One region of the Streptomyces sp. NPDC001530 genome, then DNA from elsewhere that is predicted to be linked to it. Evidence: riboswitches for the same ligand, from Rfam matches in the RefSeq annotation. Region 1 holds a riboswitch; the other holds the start of a gene.
The links. Region 1 has a riboswitch for S-adenosylmethionine ahead of ACFY0T_RS17620 (cell envelope biogenesis protein OmpA). Riboswitches for the same ligand answer to the same signal wherever they lie in the genome.
Positions count from the first base shown of each region.

Region 1 (11,330 bases):
CAGCGACGCGCCGGCACCGGAGAACGTGCCCGCGCTGCGCGTCGGGTTGGGCGACTTGGCGGTCTGTGTGACGTGGTAGGCGACACCGGGATTGGCGGCGAAGTACGCGTCGATCTTCCCGCCGGTCAGCGCCAGGTAGGTGCTGTTCTTGCTCGCGAAGTGCTTGACGGTGAGCTGCTTGCCCTCCTTCTCGAGCTTGGTCTGCCACTCGAGAAGGATCTTCTCCTGGTTGGTGCCGTTGTCGACGGCCACGGTCTTGCCGGCGAGGTTCTCGTAGTCGCCGTCGAAGTTCCACGTGCTCTTCTTGAGCACCTCGAAGCCGACGTTGTCCTTCCGGTAGGAGGCGAAGTCGTACTTCTTCTTGCGCTCCTCGGTGTCGGTGATGTTGGCGAAGGCGACGTCGACCTTGCCGCTGTCGATGCCGACGAACATGTTCTCCCAGGTGGAGTTCCTCAGCTCCGGCTTCAGGCCGAGGACCGCGGCGACCAGACGACCGAAGTCGGGTTCCGCTCCGGTGAGGGTCTTCTGGTCCGAGCCGACGTACGCGAGGGGCGGGAAGCCGTCGGGCAGGGCGCCGACGCCGATCTCCAGCTTGCCGCTCTTGCGGACCGACGCGGGCAGCTCGGCGCTGATCGACTTCACCTCGGAGACCTTCAACTTGGTCTGCTCGGCGGCCCCGTTGGACAGCTGTCCCACGGTCACCGTGCCCGCGGCGTCGGTCGTGGTGGCGGCGTCGCTGTCGCCCCCGCAGGCGGCGAGCCCGGCGGCCAGTGAGGCAACGGCGGTCGCCGCGGTGATACCGCGTATCAGGCTGCGTCGAGAGAAGTGCGTAGGCATGGCTGTCCTTGTCGCTGGAGGAGGGCGTGACTGCGGTGAAGAGGTTGTGACTGCGGTGAAGTGGCAGAAGGGAGGCGCCGGTCAGAGCACCTTGCTGAGGAAGTCCCGGGTCCGCTCGTGCTGCGGGTGGTCCAACACCTGTGCGGGCGAGCCCTGTTCGACGATGCGACCGCCGTCGATGAAAACGATCCGGTCGGCGACCTCGCGGGCGAAGCCGATCTCGTGCGTGACGATGACGAGGGTGGTGCCGCTGGTCGCCAGGTCCTTGATGACGGCCAGGACCTCGCCGACCAGTTCGGGGTCGAGTGCCGAGGTGGGCTCGTCGAACAGGATGATCCCTGGGCGCAGCGCGAGGGCGCGGGCGATGGCCACGCGCTGCTGCTGGCCGCCGGACAGCTGGCGCGGGTAGGCGCCGGTCTTCTCGACCAGGCCCACGCGGCTGAGCAGTTCGCGTGCCAGCTCCTGGGCCTCGGGCTTGGTCAGCTTGCCGGTGGCCACGGGCGCGGCGGCCACGTTGTCGAGGACGGTCAGGTGCGGGAAGAGGTTGAAGTTCTGGAAGACGAAGCCGATCCGGCCGCGCTGGGTCAGGATGGCTCGCTCGCTGAGTTCCTTGAGACGCTCACCGTGCCGTCGTACGCCGATCAACTCGCCGTTGACGCTGACGTATCCGACCTCGGGTTTCTCCAGGTGGTTGATCACCCGCAACAGCGTCGACTTGCCGGAGCCGGACGGGCCGAGGATGACGGTGACCTCGCCGGGCCGCACCGTCAGGTCGACGCCGTCGAGCACCCGGTGGGCGCCGTACCACTTGTGCACGTCGTGGACCTCAAGGGCGGCGGGACGCGCGTCGAGGGTCTGGGCGGTGGTCATACGGCGGCCTCCTTGCGCAGCCGGGCCCGCAGATCACCGAGGCCGGTCCGCACCTTCTGCAGTGGCGTCGGCGGCAGGGTGCGCGTCGCGCCCCGGGCGAAGTACCGCTCGACGTAGAACTGGACGACGGACACGGCACTCGTGAGGATCAGGTACCAGACGGTGGCGACCAGCAGCAGCGGCACGATGTCGCCGGGATAGGTGCTGCCCATCGTCTGCACCGAGCCGAACAGATCGAGCAGCGACACGTAGAACACCAGGGATGTGCCCTTGATCAGGCCGATCAGCTGGTTGACGTAGTTCGGGGTGATGGACCTGAGGGCCTGCGGGAAGACGATCCGGGTGAACTGGTACGTCTTCGGCAGGCCGAGCGCGGCGGCCGCCTCGTGCTGGCCCTGGTCGACGGAGAGGATTCCCCCGCGGACGACCTCGGCCGCGTACGCCGCCTCGTTGAGGCTGAGGCCGATGACGGCGACCGTCATGTCGGTGGCGAGCCGTGACTCGTCGAAGGTGACGAAGGCCGGCCCGAACGGCACACCGAGGCTCAACGTCTTGTACAGGGCGCTGAAGTTGTAGAGGAAGATCAGGACGACGATCAGCGGTACGGAGCGGAACAGCCACGTGTACACCCAGCTCGCCGCACGCAGCACCGGACTCCCGGAGAGCCTCGCGAGGGCGAGCAGCACCCCGCCGAGCAGTCCCAACACCGCGCTGAGCGCGGCCACTTCGAGGGTGATGACGAGGCCGTCGAGGATGGTGGGGCGCAGGAACCAGTAGCGGAAGCGGTCCCACTGGTAGAAGGGGTTCGTGGCCAGGCCGTGGATGATCTGGGCGACCAGGACCAGCACGACAGCCGTGGTGATCCAGCGGCCCGGCCTGCGCAGCGGCAGCACGCGTTGGGCGGTGAGCGGCTTCGCCGGGGAGTCGGCGGGCGGTGCCTCGGCAAGGGACACGGCGGCGCCAGGGGGTTCACTCATGAGGGCTCCAGCGGAGTCGGACACCCCGGTGCGGCGTACGCGACGGCACCGCAGCACAACGAGGAAGGCCGCGGATGACGAAGAACGGGAAGACGCCGGTACCGGGGGCTGGGCGGGCAGAGGGCACACCGCGGCGGCGGTGCGCGTCAGGGATTCAGAACGCCGTCAGCCTTGACAGCGGGCACAGCCCGAAGCGGTACACAGGGCACTGTTGACGCGGAGCAGATCGACACAGCGGTTCGCGCACAGCAGGACGCAGCCGCGGGGCCGCCGTGCGGCCTTCCAAGCTGCGTCCATCGCCGTCTCCGTCACTGTTGCCGCCCGTGGGCGGCTCGCGCTTACCGAAAGTCTTCCGGTCCGGTCGTCACCTGGGGCACCCCACCGCGTCGCGAGGGTTGCCGGCCAGCGAGCCAGGGCTTTTTCGCTGACACTCATGACCGATCTGCGGCGTAAGTTAGGCACGCGCGGAAACCAATGTCAACGTGTTCCGGCCCGGATGACCACCTGGTGAGACCGCGTACAGGCGTCCTTGACGCCTTCGGGGAGCGCGCCGACACTGGCGGGGACGGTCACGATTGTCAGCGCCTCGTCCCCGCGGATTCTCCCGCGCGACGCGGTCATCGGCCCCGGCCCGCTGACAGGCAACCCTTCCACCGCGACGGGGTGCCCCGGGTGACGACCGGGTCCCGCCGGTGCGGCGGGGCAAGCGCGGTCTCGCAACTCGCGGGCCCTGGAGGCGGACCGGTGGGAATGCCCAGGAACTACCTGACGAGACGTCTGCACATCGACTTGTTGCGGGTCTCCAGCGCGTACTAGTCCGGCCGCTTCGTGCCGGTACGCAAGCGCAGTCACTCCGTTCCGCCGCTGCCGCCCACGAGGCGGCCGGGGCTTCGTCGTTCCCATGGAGAGTCATGCCCAAGACAGTTTCGCGCGCCTCGAACACAGGCACCGCAGGCACGTGCGCCACCAGCGCCGCCACCACCAGCTCGCACGCGCCAAGTGCAGGCACCTGCTCCTCAACCTCTCCCGCCCCGAGCCCAGTTGATTCTCCGTCAAGCGCTCGCCCCTGGGGCGCCGGACCGTCCGTGTCCACTCGCCCGCACGCCATCCGCAGCCGTATCGGCGTCGGCGCCGCCGGTGGTTTCTACCCGGCCCCGCACCGCTATCAGCTGTATCTCTCCGAAGGCTGTCCGCGCTCGCTGCGCCTGGCCATCACCCTCGACCTGCTCGGCCTCAAGGACTCGGTCACCACCACGACCCTGGCGCTCCCCGCCGAAACACCTGACGCGTTCGCCTCGCTGCGCCGCGCCTACGAGGCCACCTGGCACCACTACGAGGGCCCGCTGACCGCGCCCGCGCTGTGCGACCGCTGGAGCGGACGCATCGTCAGCAATCACACCCCCGACATCCTTCGTGACCTCGCGGACCTACCGAGGGGCCACGACGGAACCTGCGCCCCCGCGCTGCACCCGCCGGCCCTCGCCGCGGACATCGACGCCCTGCGCGAACTCCTCGACCGGGACGTGACATCGACCGCACGGCCGGAGGCCCGATCGGCGACGCTGGATGTACTGGACTGTCAACTCGCCACTTGTACCTACGTCTTGAGCGAGGAGCTGACAGCGGCGGACGTGGACCTCTGGGTGGCACTCACCCACCTCGACACAACCGACCCCCTCTCCCGGCACAGCCGCCTCCGCGACTACGTGCGCCGCCTCGGCGAGCATCCTGCCTTCCAGGGCGCCGGGTGCGTACGTCCTGACGGTCACCGCGGCGGCGCTCGCGGAAATACTTGACGGAGGTTGTCAGGTATTCAGCCCAAGGTGGGGTGCACAGAAGACAGTGAACCGGCGCCGGAGGCCTCTCCGTCCGTCCGCGCGTGCCGGTGTCCTGAGCAGGAGGTTGGGCATGGCGCAGCACGCGGTCGCATTCGAGGTGGTCGGTCCCTGGTCACTGGACGCGAGCCGGGAGTTCTGGGAGGAGTTCGCTCCGCTGGGGCCGGCCGCGGCGGCGGGTGCCGACGGGGCGCTGCGCACGGTCTTCCACGCCGACGCCGACTGGCGCCGTGTCGCCGCGGAGGTCACCCAGTACGGCACCACGGCGCACGTCGTGGTGACCGGCGACGGCGACCTGGACGCCGCCGCCGAGCAGGTGCGCCGCTTCCTGTCCCTGGACATCGACGCCCGCGGCTGGCCCGCGGTCGCCGAGCGCGACCCCGTGATCGCAAAGGTCCAGGCCCGCTGGCCCGGCCTGCGCCCGTGCGGCTTCCACTCGCCGTACGAGGCCGCTGCCTGGGCGGTGTTGACCCAGCGCACGGGGATGACCTCGGCCAGGCGTATGCGCGCCGAACTCGTCGCCCGCTACGGCACCGGCGGCGCGTTCCCCTCCCCCGAGGCCCTGCTCGGCCTGGACGTCGAACTGCCCTGGCGCAAGACCGAGTACCTGCACTCCGTGGCGTACGCCGCGCTCGACGGGCTCCTCGACGGGGCCTGGCTGCGCACCCTGAACCCCCAGGAGGCGGTGCGCCAGGTCCAGCAGGTCAAGGGGCTGGGCGTTTTCTCCGCCGAGCTCGTCGTCATACGCGGCGCGGGCCACCCGGACACCCTGCCGAGCCAGGAACGCCGGCTGGAGGCGGAGATCACCGAGCAGTACGGCCCCGGCCACCACCTCACCGAGGTCTCCGAGAACTGGCGGCCCTACCGCGCATGGGCCGCGCTGCACCTCCGCGTCCTGCGCGCCGAGCGCATGGGCCCGGCCGACGTCCGCCCCGCTCACACCCCCGCGTAAGGCGGCGGAAAACGTCGCGCCCGTCGGTCAGTCGGCGACGGTGATGACGATCTTGCCGCGGGCGGTACGGGAGGCCAGTGTGGCCAGGCCTTCGGCCGAACGCTCCAGCGGCAGGACGGTGTTGACATCGGCCTTGAGCGTGCCGGCGGCCAGCTGCTCGGCGAGCGGGGCGATGACCTGGCGCACCGGGCCTCCGTTGACGTTGGCGCCGGTGAGGCCCGCGGCGGCGAGCACCCGCTCGTCCGCGGCACCGAGGGTGGAGGAGACCTTGCCGCCCTTGCGGACCACGTCCAGCGGCAGGCCGTCCGCGCTGTGCGAGACGAGGTCGATGAGGGCGTCGACGCCCTCGGGGTACGCGACGCGCACCTGGTCGGCGACATCGCCGGTGGTGTAGTCGACGACCGTGGTGGCCCCCAGGCCGATGAGCCGGTCGGTGTCGCTGGGCCGGGCGGTGGCGACGACGGTGACGCCGCGCGCGGCGAGCAGCTGGACCGCGTACGTGCCGACCCCTCCCCCGGCGCCGACGACCAGCACGCTCTGGCCGGACTCGGCGGCCACAGCATCGACCGCGGCAAGCGCGGTCGCACCGGCCAGCGGCAGGGCCGCGGCGGTGGTGAAGTCGATCCCGGCGGGCTTGAGGGCGACGGCGGCCGCGGGCAGGACCGCGTACTCGGCGACCGTCCCGGCCTGGATCGGCGGGGCCAGCAGGATGTGCCCGAAGACCTCGTCGCCGGGCTTCACATGGTCGACGCCGGCGCCGACCGACTCCACCACACCGGCCGCGTCCCGGCCGACGACCAGTGGGTACTCGTGCGGCATCATCTCCGCCATCATCCCGGCGGCCAGCACGTTGTCGATGGCGTTGAGCGAGGCGGCCTTCACCTTGATCAGGACGGTGCCCTCGCCGGGCACCGGCACGGGCAGGTCGGACACCTCGGGCTGCTGCCCGGCGGCGGGAACGTTCAGTGCGCGCATGATGTGCCTCCAGAGATGAGGGGAGAAATAGGAAGAAGAGTACGAAAAGAAGGGGGTGGGTGGCGGGTACCGCGCCGCCCGCGTATGGGATGGCGTACGAGCCTCTCAAGACGTACGAGCCGAGGCGGCCCCAGCCCGCCAGGACGGACGCGATGTCCGGCGCAGCTGGGAGGATCAGGCCGAGCGCCCCCAGGACCTCGGCCGCCCCGATCCCCGTACGCCTGCTCGCCCAGGCCGGAGTGGCCCAGCGGCCGAGTACCCATAGTGCGAGGTTCGGCCACGGCAGGCCGAAGAAGAGCTCGTCGCCTCGTCGGACTCCACGAGCCGTTCGAGGCTCGCGCTGATCCGCGCAGCCACTCTGTCCGCCACCTGCGCATCACGACACCGGACCACGCTCGCAATCCGTAACCTGCGGCGACCGCGAACGAACATCAACTGGCTAGACTACGCACCCTCGTACACGCGATCCCGCCACGTACGAGCAAAGCCGTTCCCGAAGGGTTTCGACGCTTGATAGCCATCGAAGATGTCAGCAAGCGATACGCCGACGGCACGGTGGCCGTCGATCGCCTGTCCCTCCAGATACCGAACCACTCCATCACCGTTCTCGTCGGACCCTCGGGCTGCGGCAAGACCACCACGCTGCGCATGATCAACCGCATGGTCGAGCCGAGCAGCGGCACGATCCGGGTCAACGGCGAGGACATCCTGCGCCAGCCGGTCAACGCCCTGCGCCGTTCCATGGGTTACGTCATCCAGAACGCGGGTCTCTTCCAGCACCGCACGGTCCTCGACAACATCGCCACGGTGCCGCGGCTGCTCGGCTGGTCCAAGCAGCGGGCCCGCGCCCGTGCCGCCGAGCTCATGGAGCGGGTCGGTCTCGACCCGGGCATGGCCCGCCGCTATCCGTACCAACTGTCCGGCGGCCAGCAGCAGCGTGTCGGCGTCGCCCGCGCGCTGGCGTCGGACCCGCCGATCCTGCTCATGGACGAGCCGTTCTCCGCGGTCGACCCGGTCGTCCGCCGGGGCCTCCAGGAGGAGTTGCTCCGCATCCAGGGCGAACTCGGCAAGGCGATCGTGTTCGTCACCCATGACATGGACGAGGCCATCACGATCGGCGACCGCATCGCCGTGATGCGCACCGGCGGCCACCTGGCCCAATTCGCCGCCCCCGACGAGTTGTTGTCGTCGCCCGCCGACTCGTTCGTGGAGGAGTTCCTGGGCGCCGACCGGGGTATCCGCGGTCTGTCGTTCCTGTCCACCCGCGAGCTCGCACTCGACCGCTCCCGGGTCTTCCCGGTCGGCTCCGACTGGCAGGAGATCGCCGGTCGGGGCGGAGAGCGGTCGTCGGTGCTGGTGACCGACGCCGGCGGCAAGCCGCTGGGCTGGGCGGACCTCAGCGTGTGGGGCGGTGACGTTCAGGCTCTGGAGCCGTACGGGCAGAGCTTCGAGGTGGGCCGGGACTCGCTGCGGGTCGCGCTGGACCGGGCGGTGCTGTCGCCCACCGGCCAGGCGGTCGCCGTGGACGGGGCGGGGCAGGTGCTGGGCGTCGCCGACCAGGAGACGATCGCGGCGGCGATCCGCGTGGCCCGGCAGCGACGGGCCGCGGACTCCCCACAGGGCCCGTCGGACTCCCCGCAGGGCCCGTCCCACCTGAAGGCCGCGCGATGAACGGCTTCTTCGACATTCCGAGCGACCTCCAGAACAGCTATCTCGGTCTGATCTCCTGGCACATGCAGGAGGCCCTGATCCCGGTGCTGGTCGGTCTGCTGCTGGCGCTGCCCATCGGCCTGCTGTGCGTCCGGTTCAACTGGCTCTACCCGCCGGTCCTTTGGGTCACCACGGTGCTGTACGCGATCCCGTCGCTCGCCTTCTTCGTGGTGCTCATCGACTACACGGGGCTGAGCCGGCTCACCGTGATGATCCCGCTGTGCCTGTACAGCCTGGTGATCCTCGTCCCCGCGGTCGTCGACGGCATCCGCTCGGTCCCCGAGGAGACGAACGCCGCCGCTGCGGCGATGGGCATCGGTCCCGGCCGCCGCTACCTCCAGGTCCAACTCCCCATCGCCGTACCGGCGATCATGGCCGGACTGCGGGTGGCGACCGCCTCCAGCATCAGCCTGGTCAGCGTCGGCGCGCTGATCGGCAACCAGGGGGCGCTCGGCAATCTGCTGACCACCGCGATGCTGTACCACCGGCCGGTCCTCGCGGTGAACTCGGTGGTGACCACCGCCGTCCTCGCGGTGCTGGTCGACGCCCTGCTGGTGCTGCTGCGCCGGGTGCTCACCCCCTGGCAGCCGCCGTCCAGCCGCAGGACCAAGGGCCGTACGGCCACGATCGCGGCCACCGCCCGCACCCCGGAGAGCGTGTCGTGAACGTACTCAATTTCATCCAGTCGTTCTTCAGCGACGGCTCCCACTGGCACGGCTACGACGGCATCCCGCAGCGCGTCTGGGAGCACCTCCAGTACTCCACCGGGGCCCTCGCGATCGCCGCGGCCATCGGTCTGCCCATCGGCCTGGTCACCGGACACACCGGCCGCGGCGGCAACGCGCTGGCCTTCGTGTCGGCGGGGGCCCGGGCCCTGCCGACCTTCGGGCTGCTGGTGCTGATGTTCGTCTGGCTCGGGCTCGGCATCCTGCCTGTGATGATCCCGCTCGTGGTACTGGCGGTCCCCCCAGTGCTCATCACCACCTACGAGGCGATCCGCACCGTGGACCCCTCCCCCGTGGACGCCGCCCGCGGCATGGGCATGTCGGAGGGGAAGATCCTGTTCCAGGTCGAGGTCCCGGCGGCGTTGCCACTGATCCTCAGCGGACTGCGCTCGGCGGCGATCCAGATCGTGTCGACGGCGACGATCGCGGCCTATGTGAGCCTCGGCGGGGTCGGCCGCTACATCGTGGACGGCCTCTACCAGCGCAACTACGAGAAGGTGGTGGGCGGGGCCACCCTCACCGCCGTGCTCGCCCTGCTCGTCCTGGTGCTCTTCTGGGCCGTGGCCCGGCTGGCGGTGTCCCCGGGAGTGCGCAGGCGCCGGGCGGCCTGACGGCCGTATCGAAGGGGGACGGGTCCTGGGCCCGTCCCCGCTTCACCGCTCGGCTGTGGCCAGCGCGTGCTCGAGGACGACGAGGAGCGCGTCCCGTACGGAGCCGCGTTCGCGCGCGTCGAACACGGTGAGGGGCACGTGGTCGGCGACGTCGAGGGCCCACCGTACGTCGTCCAGATCGTGTTCGACCTTGCCGTCGAAGGCATTGACGGCCACCGCGAAGGGGATCTCGCGGTGCTCGAAGTAGTCGACGGCCGTGTAGCAGTCGTCGAGCCGACGGGTGTCGACGATGACGAGTCCGCCGAGCGCGCCCTCGACGAGGTCGTCCCACATGAACCCGAAGCGCTCCTGGCCGGGGTCCCGAACAGATAGAGCTTCAGGGTCGGGTCGAGGGTGACGCAGCCGAAGTCCATGGCGACGGTGGTCGTCATCTTCTCCGGGGTGTGCGTGAGGTCGTCGACGCCTGCGGCGACCGAGGTGATGGACGCCTCGGTGGTCAGCGGCTCTATCTCGGAAATGGCGCCCACCGTGGTGGTCTTGCCCACGCCGAAGCCGCCCGCGATCACCATCTTCACCGGCAGCGGCGGCCGGGGCCCCTCGGTGTCAGCCCTCACGGATCGCGCCCCGGGAGTCGGGGATAGCTCGGAGACCATCGATAACCCTTCGCAATACGGTGACATCGCGGTTTGAGTGGGCCTGCGGTGCGTACAGGGCCAGTTGACCGTCGGCGCGCAGATCGTCGGCGAGCACCCGGATCACATTCAAGTGCATCCGCAGTTTCGCCGCGATCTCCGCCAGCGACTGCGGCTGGCGGCAGACCGTGATGATGTCACGGTGCTGTTCGAAGACGAAGGCGTCCAGTGCTGCCAGCCCCAGTTCGGTCGCGACCACCTGCGTCTCGATCGGGATCGGCGGTACGAGACTGTCGCCGCCGGCGATCCGCCCCGCGGTCAGCAGGAAGGGCCGGACGACCGACGCGGGGGGTTCCACTTCCCACCCGGCGTCGTCGGTGGCTGCTGGCTCGCCGGCCGTCATCACGTCCTCCCCCTTCGCTTCGCGGGCCGTCACCGGTCATATGACGCCCCGTCGGACGTCAACCGGTCGGGGCGATGCCCACGGTGTTCTTCAGCTCCATGACCAGCTGCGGGCTGAGGACCGCACCGGCCCGGTTGGCGAACAGGGTCATCTCGTACGCGATGTTGCCGAGCTTCGCCTCCTTGGAGGCGACCACGCCGAGCACCGCGCCGGCGCCGAGCGCCGACACCAGGACGTGCCCTTCCTCCAGGTCGATGATGACCTTGTTCAGACCGCCGAGGCCGTAGTTGCCGGACGCGCCCATGGCCAGGCTGGTGATGCCGGAGACGATCGCCGCGAGCCTCTCCGAGTCCGCCTGTCCGCGCAGTTGGGACACCGCGATGAGCAGTCCGTCGGAGGAGACGCCGATCACGTCGACGACCCCGGCCGTCTCGGTGGCGAATCGATTGAGCAGCCAATTGAAGTCGGCAGCGGCGGCCTTCACGTCCGTCACCGGTTCCGCCGCTCGGGACTCCGGCTCGCCTGTCCACATGGTCACGTGCTCATGCCTTCCGGGGATGAGGGTCTGCTGTTCTCTGTGCTGGAATCGGCCGGGGCGCCGGACCGGCCCCCCGGTCCCGGTCGGGTCGCCCCGGTGGTCCGGCTCTCGGCCGCGCTCTCGCGCTCGGCCCGCAGGACGGCGGCCTCGAACTCGTCGATCTCGGAGCGTGCCGCCTCCGCGTCCGTGGGCTGCCAGGCGGGCGGCCGCGGCGGGCTCGTGACGGTCCGCTCGGGCTGACGGCTGGAGGCGGTGGTGGCCGACA
Region 1 is NZ_JBIAVS010000008.1:66,180-77,509, reverse strand. Features, by position in the region: gene ACFY0T_RS17635 (ABC transporter substrate-binding protein) at 1-837, opposite strand, end outside; gene ACFY0T_RS17630 (amino acid ABC transporter ATP-binding protein) at 919-1,707, opposite strand; gene ACFY0T_RS17625 (amino acid ABC transporter permease) at 1,704-2,684, opposite strand; SAM riboswitch class IV at 3,014-3,123, opposite strand; SAM riboswitch class IV at 3,252-3,399, shown strand; gene ACFY0T_RS17620 (cell envelope biogenesis protein OmpA) at 3,770-4,480, shown strand; gene ACFY0T_RS17615 (DNA-3-methyladenine glycosylase family protein) at 4,593-5,471, shown strand; gene ACFY0T_RS17610 (NADP-dependent oxidoreductase) at 5,499-6,446, opposite strand; gene ACFY0T_RS17605 (ABC transporter ATP-binding protein) at 6,957-8,117, shown strand; gene ACFY0T_RS17600 (ABC transporter permease) at 8,114-8,821, shown strand; gene ACFY0T_RS17595 (ABC transporter permease) at 8,818-9,492, shown strand; partial or broken gene ACFY0T_RS17590 (ATP/GTP-binding protein) at 9,535-10,145, opposite strand; gene ACFY0T_RS17585 (DUF742 domain-containing protein) at 10,096-10,527, opposite strand; gene ACFY0T_RS17580 (roadblock/LC7 domain-containing protein) at 10,586-11,059, opposite strand; gene ACFY0T_RS17575 (ATP-binding protein) at 11,062-11,330, opposite strand, start outside.

Region 2 (11,330 bases), on a different contig from region 1:
GGCTTCCTCTACGCATCGGTCCGATTCGGCCGTACGACTAGAGTGAAGGCCCCAGCGACGGCCGCCCCCGAGGGAGAGAACCAACCGTGATCACCGCGATCGTCCTCATCAAGACCAGCGTGGACCGGATCCCCGAGATCGCCGAGTCGATCGCCGCGCTGGACAGCGTCAGCGAGGTCTTCTCCGTCACCGGCACGTACGACTTGATCGCCATGGTCCGCGTCAAGGCCCACGAAGACCTCGCGGACGTCATCCCGGGCCGCATCAGCAAGATCCCCGGCGTCGAGGCCACCGACACCCACGTCGCCTTCCGCACCTACTCCCAACACGACCTGGAAGCGGCCTTCGCCATCGGCCTGGACGGCTGAATTCGCCCCCGCCGCCCCTACCCATTCCCACCCCTGGGGGCTGCCGCCCCCAGACCCCCGCTTCGACCTGAACGGCCCCGTCCTCAAACGCCGGACAGGCTGAACAGACAGAACAGGTCCGCTCCGACGGTTGAGGAGCCGGAACCAGGCAGGGCTCCGGGGGAAGCTGCGGGGCGGGCTCCGAACCAAAGCCTCCGTCGCGTCCAGGGCGAAGCCCTCGGCCACGAGTACGAGGCAGGCGCACCGCAGTCAGGGCACAGGGGCCAGCGCCCACCCCACAGGGCCAGGGGCGGCGCCCTGGACAGGGGCCAGAGGCGGAGTCCCGGACAGCGGCCAGAGGCGGAGCCCTGGACAGGAGCCAGAGGCGGAGCCCTGGACAGGAGCCAGAGGCGGAGCCCTGGACAGGAGCCAGAGGCGGAGCCCTGGACAGGAGCCAGAGGCGGAGTCCTGGACAGGAGCCAGAGGCGAGTCCCGAGGGGGGACAGCGCCCCCGACGAGGTCCAAGGACGTAGCCGCGCGCAGGGGTCAGGGGCGGAGCCCCCGGCGGGTCAGGGGCGGAGCCCCGGGCGGGGACGGGGGCGGAGCCCCGGGCGGGTCAAGGACGGAGCCCCGAGGGGGCCCTGGGGGCGGAGCCCCGTGCGGGAAAGTCCAGAGGGCGGCGCCCCCTCGCCGAGTCTGGGGCGGCGCCCCTCACGGGGTCTGGGGCAGCGCCCACTCGCCGGGGCTGGGGCAGTGCCCCCTCGCGGGGTCTGGGGCGGAGCCCCAGGTGGAGGGGACGGGTAGGGGCGGCGGGGGCGAAAGACCCACCCGCCCGAGCCCCCACCCACCTGCGGTCGGGTCAGACCGCCGGGACGCAGCGGCCGTCCTCCGTGCGGTAGTTCCACTTCGCGCCGTCCCGTACGAGTTCCTTCACGGCGGTCACGAAGCGCTGGACGTGCTCGTCGGGAGTGCCCGCGCCGAAGCTGACGCGGATGGCGTTGAGGGACTTCTCGCCGGGCGCGGCCTCGGGGGCGCCGCACTCGCCCTGGGTCCCCGGGTCGCTGCCGAGGAGGGTGCGCACCAGCGGGTGGGCGCAGAAGAGGCCATCCCGGACCCCGATGCCGTACTCAGCGGAGAGCGCGGCGGCGAAGTGCGAGCTGTTCCACCCCTCGACGACGAAGGAGATGACGCCGACGCGCGGCGCGTCGTCACCGAAGAGGGAGAGGACCCGCACCTCGGGCACCTCGGCCAGCCCCGCGCGGACCGTGTCGATCAGGTGCTGCTCCCGGGCGACGAGCCCCTCGAAGCCGGCCTCCGCCAGCGCCTTGCAGGCCGACGCGATCGAGTAGGCGCCGATCACGTTCGGCGACCCGGCCTCGTGCCGCGCCGCACTCTCGTGCCACTCCACGTCCACGCCACCATCCGTACGCCGCGCGACCTTCCGGCTCGCACCGCCGCCCGCGAGGTACGGCTCGGCCTCGCGCAGCCAGTCGGAGCGGCCCGCGAGGACACCGGAGCCGAAGGGCGCGTACAGCTTGTGGCCGGAGAAGGCGACCCAGTCGACGTCCAGGTCGCGGACGGACACCGGGTGATGCGGGGCCAGCTGCGCGGCGTCGAGGACGATACGCGCGCCGTGCGCGTGCGCGGCCGCGGCGAGCTCCCGCACCGGCCACAGCTCACCGGTGACGTTCGAGGCCCCGGTGACGCAGACGAGGGCCGGCCCGTACGGGTCGCGGTCGGCGAGCGCGCGCTCCAGCGTCGCGACGGCCTCGTCAGGCGTGCGCGGGGCGTTCAGGTACGTCACCCGGGCATCCCGCCACGGCAGCAGCGAGGCGTGGTGCTCGGTCTCGAAGACGAAGACCTGGCAGTCGGCCGGAAGGGTGGCGGCGAGCAGGTTGAGTGAGTCGGTGGTGGACCGGGTGAAGATCACCTGGTCGCCCTCGCGGCAGTCCAGGAACTCGGCGACGGTCTTGCGAGCGTTCTCGAACAGGTCGGTGGACAGCTGCGACAGGTACCCGGCACCGCGGTGCACGCTGCCGTAGTACGGGGCGTATGCGGCCACGTCGTCCCACACCCGCTGCAGGGCCGGGGCACTGGCGGCGTAGTCGAGCGCGGCGTAGGTGACCTCGCCACCGGTGACGAGCGGGACGGTGACATCTCGCCCCAGGACGGGCAGAGGGGCACAAACGGTCTGGTCGGCGGCAGCGGTGAAGACAGACATGGCGAGCTCCTGTGAGAGGCAGAAGGAATCACCGCGCGAGCGGGTACCGGGTACACCGGGATCGGGTACACCGGAATACGGCTCAGCGCGGGAAGGGTGGAAAGGGGGTATGCGGAGGCGGGGCTCTACGCCCTATCGCATTCGCTTGCTCACAGAAGGCTCCCTCGAACGACCAGGACCCCTGGTACCGCGCTTATTTGAAAGCGTGCGAGGGGTCCGCGCTTGCCGTAGACCTCGCTGCCTACGGCCTGGTCTTCACCCGGGGCACCCCGCCACGGACGGAGGGTTGCCGGACAGCCGGCCGGGGCCTGATGGCTGTCGCTCATGACCTGGTACAGCATCTTGCCAGAAGATCTTCGACGCGCAAGGCGCAGTCCAGGATCCGGACTGCGCCTCGCGTCACCTCACGTACGGCCTCGGAGCCGACGTACGGCTCAATGGGCTCGGAGTCGGCGTACGGCTCATGCGTTGGTGGCCGCCACCCACCGCTCCAGCGTCCTCTTCGCCGCCCCGGAGTCGATGGCCTCCGCCGCCTTCGCCATGCCCGCGCGGATCTGGTCCACCAGCGGCGCGTCGCCCGGCGACAGCGCCACCAGGGCCGCCGCCGAGTTCAGCAGCACCGCGTCCCGTACGGGCCCGGTCTCGCCGTTCAGCAGTCGACGGGCCACGTCCGCGTTGTACGACGCGTCGGCGCCGCGCAGGGCCTCCACAGGGACGAGGTCGATACCGACGTCGCGCGGATCGAAGCGCTCCTCGGTCACCTTGCCGTCGCGGACGACCCAGACCTTGGACGTCGACGTGGTGGTCAGCTCGTCGAGGCCGTCGTCGCCGCGGAAGACCAGCGAGGAGTTGCCGCGCTCGGCGAAGACGCCCGCCACGATCGGCGCCATGCGCAGATCCGCGACCCCGACCGCCTGCGCCCGCACCCGCGCCGGATTCGTCAGCGGCCCGAGGACATTGAACGTCGTCCGGATCCCCAACTGACCCCGCGCCGCCGCCACATGACGCAGCGCCGGATGGAACTTCACCGCGAAGCAGAAGGTGATCCCGGCCTCCTCGGCCACCTCGGCGACCCGCTTCAGGGGCAGCTCGAGGTTGACGCCGAGCTTCTCCAGGACGTCCGAGGCACCGGAGGCCGAGGACGCCGCACGGTTGCCGTGCTTGACGACCTTGGCGCCGGTCCCGGCCACCACGATCGCCGACATCGTGGAGATGTTGACGGTCTTCGCGCCGTCGCCGCCCGTACCGACGATGTCGACGGTCGGCCCCGGCACCTCGATCACATTGGCGTGCTCGTACATCGTCCGGACGAGCCCGGAGATCTCCTCGACCGTCTCGCCCTTGGCCCGCAGCGCCACCGCGAAACCGGCGATCTGCGCGTCCGTCGCCTCGCCGCGCATGATGCGGTCCATCGCCCAGGCCGTGTCGTCCGCGCTCTGGTCACGGCCGTCGAGCAGGCCGTTCAGCACCTGGGGCCAGGAACGGCCCGCCGCGGTGTCGCCTCCAGCGGGGTTCACAGCGCTCATAAGCCGCTCCTGGTTCAGTCCCGGAAAGGGACTCCTTATAGGGATGGGAACACCCTATCCAGCCCGGGAGACGGCAAAGAGCCCCGTCCATGCAATGGACGGGGCTCCAGCCGTGGCGATCAATAAGGACCGATCAGAGGATCAGTGGTGGCCGTGGCCGCTCGTGATCTCCTTGTACTCCTCGACCGTGGGCTTGGGGATCTGGTTGTTCTCCCCGTAGAAGCCCTTGCTGAGCTTGGCGCGCAGCCGCTGCGTGCCCGTGACCTTGCGCTCGACACCGTTCTCGTCGACCGTCGGGCCGATCTCGGCCGGCAGGTACTGCTCGTGCGCCGTGAGGGCGTGCAGCGACGACTGCGGCAGCGGCTCGTGGACCTCGATGAACTCACCGTGCGGCAGGCGCTTGATGATGCCCGACTCGCGGCCGTGCAGCACCTTGTCCCGGTCGCGGCGCTGGAGGCCGAGGCAGATCCGCTTGGTGATGAGGAACGCGAGGACCGGTCCGACGAAGAAGAAGATCCGCACGAACCAGGTGACCGTGTTGATCGACAGGTGGAAGTGCGTGGCCCACAGGTCGTTGCCGCCACCGATCAGCAGCCCCATGTACAGGGTGATCCACGCGACGCCGATGCCGGTACGCGTCGGGGCGTTGCGCGGGCGGTCCAGGATGTGGTGCTCGCGCTTGTCGCCGGTGATCCAGGACTCGATGAACGGGTAGACCGCGATCGCGACCAGGACCAGCGGGAAGATCATCAGCGGGATGAACACACCCAGGACGAGCGTGTGACCCCAGAGGTTGACCTCCCAGCCCGGCATGAAGCGGATCAGGCCCTCGGAGAAGCCCATGTACCAGTCGGGCTGGGCGCCGGTGGACACCTGGTCCGGACGGTAGGGGCCCATGGCCCAGATCGGGTTGATCTGAGCGACCGCCGCGATGGCCGCGATGGCACCGAAGACCAGGAAGAAGAAGCCTCCGGCCTTGGCCATGTAGACCGGAAGGAGCGGCATGCCGACGACGTTCTTGTTGGTCCGTCCGGGGCCCGCGAACTGCGTGTGCTTGTGGTAGAAGACCAGGATCAGGTGGCCGACCACCAGGCCGAGCATGATGCCCGGCAGCAGCAGGATGTGGACCGAGTAGAAGCGGGCCACGAAGTCGCCGCCCGGGAACTCTCCGCCGAAGAGGAAGAACGACAGGTACGTGCCGACGATCGGCACGGACAGGACCGCGCCCTCCATGAAGCGGACACCGGTGCCGGAGAGCAGGTCGTCCGGGAGCGAGTAACCGGTGAAGCCGGTGAACATGCCCAGGACGAACAGCAGGAAGCCGAACAGCCAGTTGACCTCACGCGGCTTGCGGAACGCACCCGTGAAGAACACGCGCATCATGTGCACGAACATGCCGGCGAGGAAGATCAGCGCCGCCCAGTGGTGGATCTGCCGGATCAGCAGACCACCGCGCACATCGAAGGAGATGTGCATGGTCGAGTTGAACGCCTCGGACATCAGCTGGCCCTGCAGCGGGATGTAGCTGCCGTGGTACTCCACCTCGTTCATCGACGGGTGGAAGAACAGCGTCAGATACACACCCGTGAGGATGATGATGATGAAGCTGTAGAGGCAGACCTCACCCAACATGAACGACCAGTGGTCGGGGAAGATCTTGCGCATGTTGGACTTGGCCAGGGAGTAGATCCCCAGACGGCCGTCGGCCCAGTCGGCCACCCGCTCGCCGGCGGGCGCCTTCTCGCGCGGCGAGCGCGAGTCGGAGGTGGTGGTAGTGCTCATCCGCGCTCCCAGAATGCAGGACCGACGGGCTCTTCGAAGTCGCCGAGCGCCTCGAGGTAGCCCTCGTCGTTCACACCGATGCGCAGCTGCGGCAGGGCGTGACCGGCCGGGCCGAAGATGACTCGGGCACCGTCGGAGAGGTCGAAGGTGGACTGGTGGCACGGGCAGAGGGCGTGGTGCGTCTGCTGCTCGTACAGGGAGACCGGGCACCCGACGTGGGTGCAGATCTTCGAGTAGGCCACGATTCCCTCGTAGGACCACTCGAGTTCCTGCTTGTCCTTGATGTTGTCCGGCTGGATCCGGACGATCATCAGGGCCGCCTTGGCGATCTCCTTCTGGAAGTCCTCGTCGTGCTCCTCCAAGCCCTCGGGCTTGGCGAAGGTGAGCGAACCGACGGCGACGTCCGAGGGACGCAGCGGCTCGTTCGTGTTCATGTTGACGAGGAGCTTGCCCTTGGACCAGATCGTGTGGCGCAGCTTGGTGCCGGGCAGCGGGCCGAGGTCGCGCAGCAGCATGACGCCGGAGAGCGGGAACAGGGCCAGCGCGCCGAACATCGTGTTGCGGATCAGCTTGCGGCGGCCGAGCGCGGACTCCTTGGCGCCCTGCTTGAAGTCGGCCATGACCTTGGCCTTGACCTCGGGCTCCGCCTCGATCGCGTGACGCTCGTCGACGATCTCCACGTCGGACATCAGCGTGCGGGCCCAGTGGACCGCGCCCGCGCCGATCGAGAACAGCGCCACACCGAGGGTCAGCCCCAGCGCGAAGTTCAGCGCGCTGATGTGCCCGATCGGGAACACGAAGATCGACTTGTCGTTCGGGATCGCCACGTACGAGACGATGAAGGCGACGGTGGCCAGCATCGACAGCGTGAACAGCATGGCGACGGTGCGCTCGGACCGCCTGGCGGCCCGCTCGTCGATGTCCTGGACGCGGTGCTCGTGGGGCGGCAGTCCCGGGTCCGCGAACGGGTTCTTCTCGTCCGCGACGGCTACCGCTTGACCGTGCTCGTCGGTGGCCCGCTCAGCGGGCACGTTCTCTTCTGGAATGTCTTGGCTACTCATGACTTCTTGGCCTTTGCGGTCCGAGCGGCGACCCAGACGGCGACGGCGATCAGGGCGCCGAGTCCGAAGATCCAGGAGAACAGTCCTTCAGTGACCGGCCCGAGGCCGCCCAGTTCGAGACCGCCGGGGTTCTCGGTGTCGTCACCGTTGACCGCGTCGAGGTACGCGATGATGTCCTTCTTGTTCTTCTCCGACAGCGTCGTGTCGGGGAAGGACGGCATGTTCTGCGGGCCGGTCTGCATGGCCTCGTAGATGTGCTTCGGGTCGACACCGTCCAGGCTGGGCGCGAACTTGCCGTGCGTCAATGCGCCGCCCTTGCCGGTGAAGTTGTGGCACTGCGCGCAGTTGGTACGGAAGAGCTCGCCGCCCTTGGCGATGTCCGCGCCCTCGGGGTTGACCTGGCTCTTGGTCGGGATCGAGGGACCGGCACCGAGCGAGGCGATGTACGCCGCGAGCTGGTCGATCTCGGCCTGCGAGTAGATGACCTTCTTCTTCGGGACCTGCGCGCCCGGCTGCTGGGCCGGCATACGGCCGGTACCGACCTGGAAGTCGACCGCCGCGGCGCCGACGCCCACGAGGCTCGGCCCGTCGGAGGTGCCCTGACCGCCGGTGCCGTGGCAGCTTGCGCAGCCCACGGAGTACAGCTTCTTGCCCTCGTCGATGGCGAGGGACTGGGCGGTCTCATCGGCTTGCGCCTGGCCCGCGGGTGCGAAGGCGGTGTACAGCCCCCCGGTGGCCGCCAGCGCGATGAGTAGGACGACGACCGCCGCCAGCGGATGGCGTCGTCGTGCGGAGAGCTTTTTCACGGATTACCCCGGTGTCAGGATCTTCTGCGTCGATGCTTCTGGATGTTTCGGGCGGTGGGCCCGATTACTTGATCATGTAGATCGTGGCGAAGAGGCCGATCCAGACGACATCGACGAAGTGCCAGTAGTAGGACACGACGATGGCGGCGGTCGCCTGCTCATGGGTGAACCTCCGGGCCGCGTAGGTGCGGCCCAGGACCAGCAGGAAGGCGATGAGACCGCCCGTCACGTGCAGTCCGTGGAAGCCGGTGGTCAGGTAGAACACCGAGCCGTACGGGTCGGAGGAGAGCGAGAGCCCGTCCTTCTTGACCAGTTCGGTGTACTCGAAGACCTGACCGCCGATGAAGATCGCACCCATGATGAAGGTGACGATGAACCACATCCGGAGCTTCTTCACGTCCCCGCGCTCGGCGGCGAACACGCCGAGCTGGCAGGTCAGGGAGGAGAGCACCAGGATCGTGGTGTTCGTCGCCGAGAACGGGAAGTTCAGGCTCTCGGCCATTTCCTTCCAGTGCTCCGGCCCGGTCACCGATCGCAGGGTGAAGTACATCGCGAAGAGGGCCGCGAAGAACATCAGCTCGGAACTCAGCCAGATGATGGTTCCGACGCTGGTGAGGTTCGGCCGATTGACCGACGGGTGCGCGTGCCCGGTTTCTACTGTCGTTGCTGTCGCCACGACCGACATTATGTCGGTCGCTTATCCCGCCCTCACCCCGGGGGGTGCCGTTCGGAGTGTTGACGGGGTGTGTCCAGCCCGTATGGCCCATCGAAGCCCTGTCCGAACCGGTGTTGACGAGGTGTTCAAGGGAGTAGCATCCGCGCCATCGGTACCAGTGGTTCCCGACCAATGCTGTGCGTCTTAGATGCGTGGAGGAACAATGCAGCCGACCGCCACGGTGCTCGTCTACAGCGACGACTCCAACACCCGCGAACAGGTGCGGCTCGCTACCGGGCGCCGGCCCGCTCCGGACGTTCCCTCCGTCGAGTTCGTGGAGTGCGCGACGCCCGGCGCCGTGATCAAGGAGCTGGACAAGGGCGGGATCGACGTCTGTGTGCTGGACGGTGAGGCCGTGCCCATGGGCGGCATGGGGGTGTGCCGTCAGATCAAGGACGAGGTCTTCAACTGTCCGCCCGTGCTGGTGCTGATCGGGCGGCCCCAGGATGCCTGGCTGGCTACCTGGAGCCGTGCGGACGCCGCCGTGACGCTGCCGGTGGATCCGGTGGAGTTCGCCTCTGCGCTGGCCTCTCTGCTGCGTCGTAAGGCTCTTACGGGCGCCTGAGAGCTCGGGTCCCCTTGTGGTTCGGCGGCCGCGGGTTGATTGTGGCTTGTCGCGCCCGTGCGGCGGAGCCGTACATGGCACGGCCCCGCGCCCCTTACGGGGCGCACAGCCCAAGCTCACACTGACTCGGGGCGCAGTCTGGCCCTGTCCTGCGGAGTCGGGCCCTCGGGAACCCCGGCCACCAGGGCGCTGCCCTCGCGCCATTTCTTCCAGTCGAGGTTCCAGTCGCCGAAGCCGTTGGTGAACGGCGCCATCATGGCGCCGTTGGAGTTCTGGACCTTCACGATGTCGCCCTGGCGCACATTGTTGAAGAACCACTGGGCGTTGGCGGTGCTCATCCCGGTGCACCCGTGGCTGACGTTGGCGTACCCCTGGTCGCCCACGGACCAGGGCGCCGCGTGCACGTACTCGCCGCTCCAGGTGACGCGGGTCGCGTAGTACACGGGCAGGTCGTACGAGTCCGCGGAGCCCTCGGCGATGCCTACGGTGGTACCGCGCATCCGTACGAAGTACTCCTTGCCGAGGACGACCTTGACGCCGTTGCGGGTCTCGAAGCCGGGTTTGCCGGTGGTGACGGGGATCTGCTTGATGGCCTCGTCGTCGCGGTAGACCGTCATGGAGTGCGCGGAGGCGTCCGTGACGGCGATGAGGCGGTCGCCCGTGGTGATTTTGAGGGACTTGGCGTTGCCGCCCCAGAGACGGTCGGCGATTTTTATGCCCGTGAGGTTGCTGTGCGCCTGGACGGTGGCGTTCGTGGGCCAGTACTCCTTGGGGCGGTAGTGCAGCGTCTTGTCGTCCACCCAGTGCCAGGCGCCCTCCACGGCGGGCTCCGAGTCGACCTTGAGGGCGCGCTCGACGACCGCGCGGGCGGCCTTGTCCTTGACGGGGACGCTGAGTGCGGCGGTGACGGGCTGACCGACGCCGTACTTGCCCGCCTCGGGCCCGAACTTCACGTCCAGCTGCTTCTTCGTCTTGGGTGTGATGGTGTCGAAGTCGATGACCTTGCGGCCGGGGGCGCCGTCCTCGTCCTCGGTGCTCACCCACACCGTGTAGTGGGCCCCCGCGGCCAGCGGTGAGGTGCTGTGCCAGCGGCTGCCGTCGGCGGCGAGTTCGCCCGCGACGTAGCGACCTGAGGCGTCCGTGGCCGTGACGTCGGTGATGCGTCCGTCGTCGCCCGTGGCGGTGATTTCCAGAGGCTTGTCGGGGTCGACCTTCCGGCTGTCGCCGCTGCCGTTGAAGGAGATCTGCCCCGCCGCGTCGTACGGCTTCGCCGAGAGCGGGTGGCCGTCGGAACTGCAGGCGGTGACGGCCGCGCCGAGGGCGACCACCAGCGTGGTGCAGCTGACGACCGTGCGGATGCGCGGTGAGTGGTTCATGGCTTCACGCTATGAACGACCGTCAACTACGGCGCGGCGAGTGAGCCGTGTGAGGGACACGATGTAGAGCAAACGAGGGAGCCCGGACCCTCCTGACGGAGTGTCCGGGCTCCCGGGCGTTCAGCGCGTGTTACTGCGTGCGGTTCTCACCGCGGTAGTACTCGAAGACCCAGCCCCACAGACCGATCATGATGATCGGGGCCGAGAAGTAGAGCAGCCACCACCCGAAGACGATGCCCAGGAAGGCGAGCGCGCCACCGACGCCGAGCGCGAGCGGCTGCCAGCTGTGCGGGCTGAAGAAGCCCACCTCGCCGGCCTCGTCCGCGACGTCCGCGTCCTTGTTGTCCTGCGCCAGCGCGTCGATCCGCCGGGCCGTGAAGGCCAGGTAGTAGCCGATCATCATGCTCAGGCCGAAGGCCAGGAAGAGCGCCGTGGTGCCGGCCGGCTCCTTCGACCACACGCCATAGACGATCGCCATGACGAGGATGAAGACGGCCAGCCAGATGAACATCTTGCCTTGGACCTTCACTTGCCGGCCTCCTTGCCACCAGACAGAGCCGACGTACCGTGACCGGCGCTCTCGAGCTGCTCGAGCGCGGCGATCTCCGGGTGGTGCAGGTCGAACGCCGGGGATTCACTGCGGATCCGCGGCAGGGTGAGGAAGTTGTGCCGCGGCGGCGGGCACGAGGTGGCCCACTCCAGCGAACGGCCGTAGCCCCACGGGTCGTCGACGCCGACCGGCTTGCCGTACTTGGCCGTCTTCCACACGTTGTAGAGGAACGGCAGGATCGACAGGCCGAGCAGGAACGAGCTGATCGTCGAGATCGTGTTCAGTGCGGTGAAGCCGTCGGCCGCGAGGTAGTCCGCGTACCGGCGCGGCATACCCTCCGCGCCCAGCCAGTGCTGGACGAGGAACGTGCCGTGGAAGCCC
Region 2 is NZ_JBIAVS010000019.1:40,706-52,035, reverse strand. Features, by position in the region: gene ACFY0T_RS34435 (rhomboid family intramembrane serine protease) at 1-90, shown strand, start outside; gene ACFY0T_RS34430 (Lrp/AsnC family transcriptional regulator) at 87-368, shown strand; gene ACFY0T_RS34425 (aminotransferase class V-fold PLP-dependent enzyme) at 1,207-2,568, opposite strand; SAM riboswitch class IV at 2,782-2,898, opposite strand; gene trpD (anthranilate phosphoribosyltransferase) at 3,030-4,094, opposite strand; gene ACFY0T_RS34415 (cytochrome bc complex cytochrome b subunit) at 4,236-5,876, opposite strand; gene ACFY0T_RS34410 (Rieske 2Fe-2S domain-containing protein) at 5,873-6,937, opposite strand; gene ACFY0T_RS34405 (c-type cytochrome) at 6,934-7,743, opposite strand; gene ACFY0T_RS34400 (heme-copper oxidase subunit III) at 7,808-8,428, opposite strand; gene ACFY0T_RS34395 (hypothetical protein) at 8,622-9,023, shown strand; gene ACFY0T_RS34390 (Ig-like domain-containing protein) at 9,140-10,399, opposite strand; gene ACFY0T_RS34385 (cytochrome c oxidase subunit 4) at 10,530-10,928, opposite strand; gene ctaD (cytochrome c oxidase subunit I) at 10,925-11,330, opposite strand, start outside.
Region 2: linked by a shared signal. The riboswitch ahead of ACFY0T_RS34425 (aminotransferase class V-fold PLP-dependent enzyme) and the one ahead of ACFY0T_RS17620 (cell envelope biogenesis protein OmpA) in region 1 are both predicted to bind S-adenosylmethionine.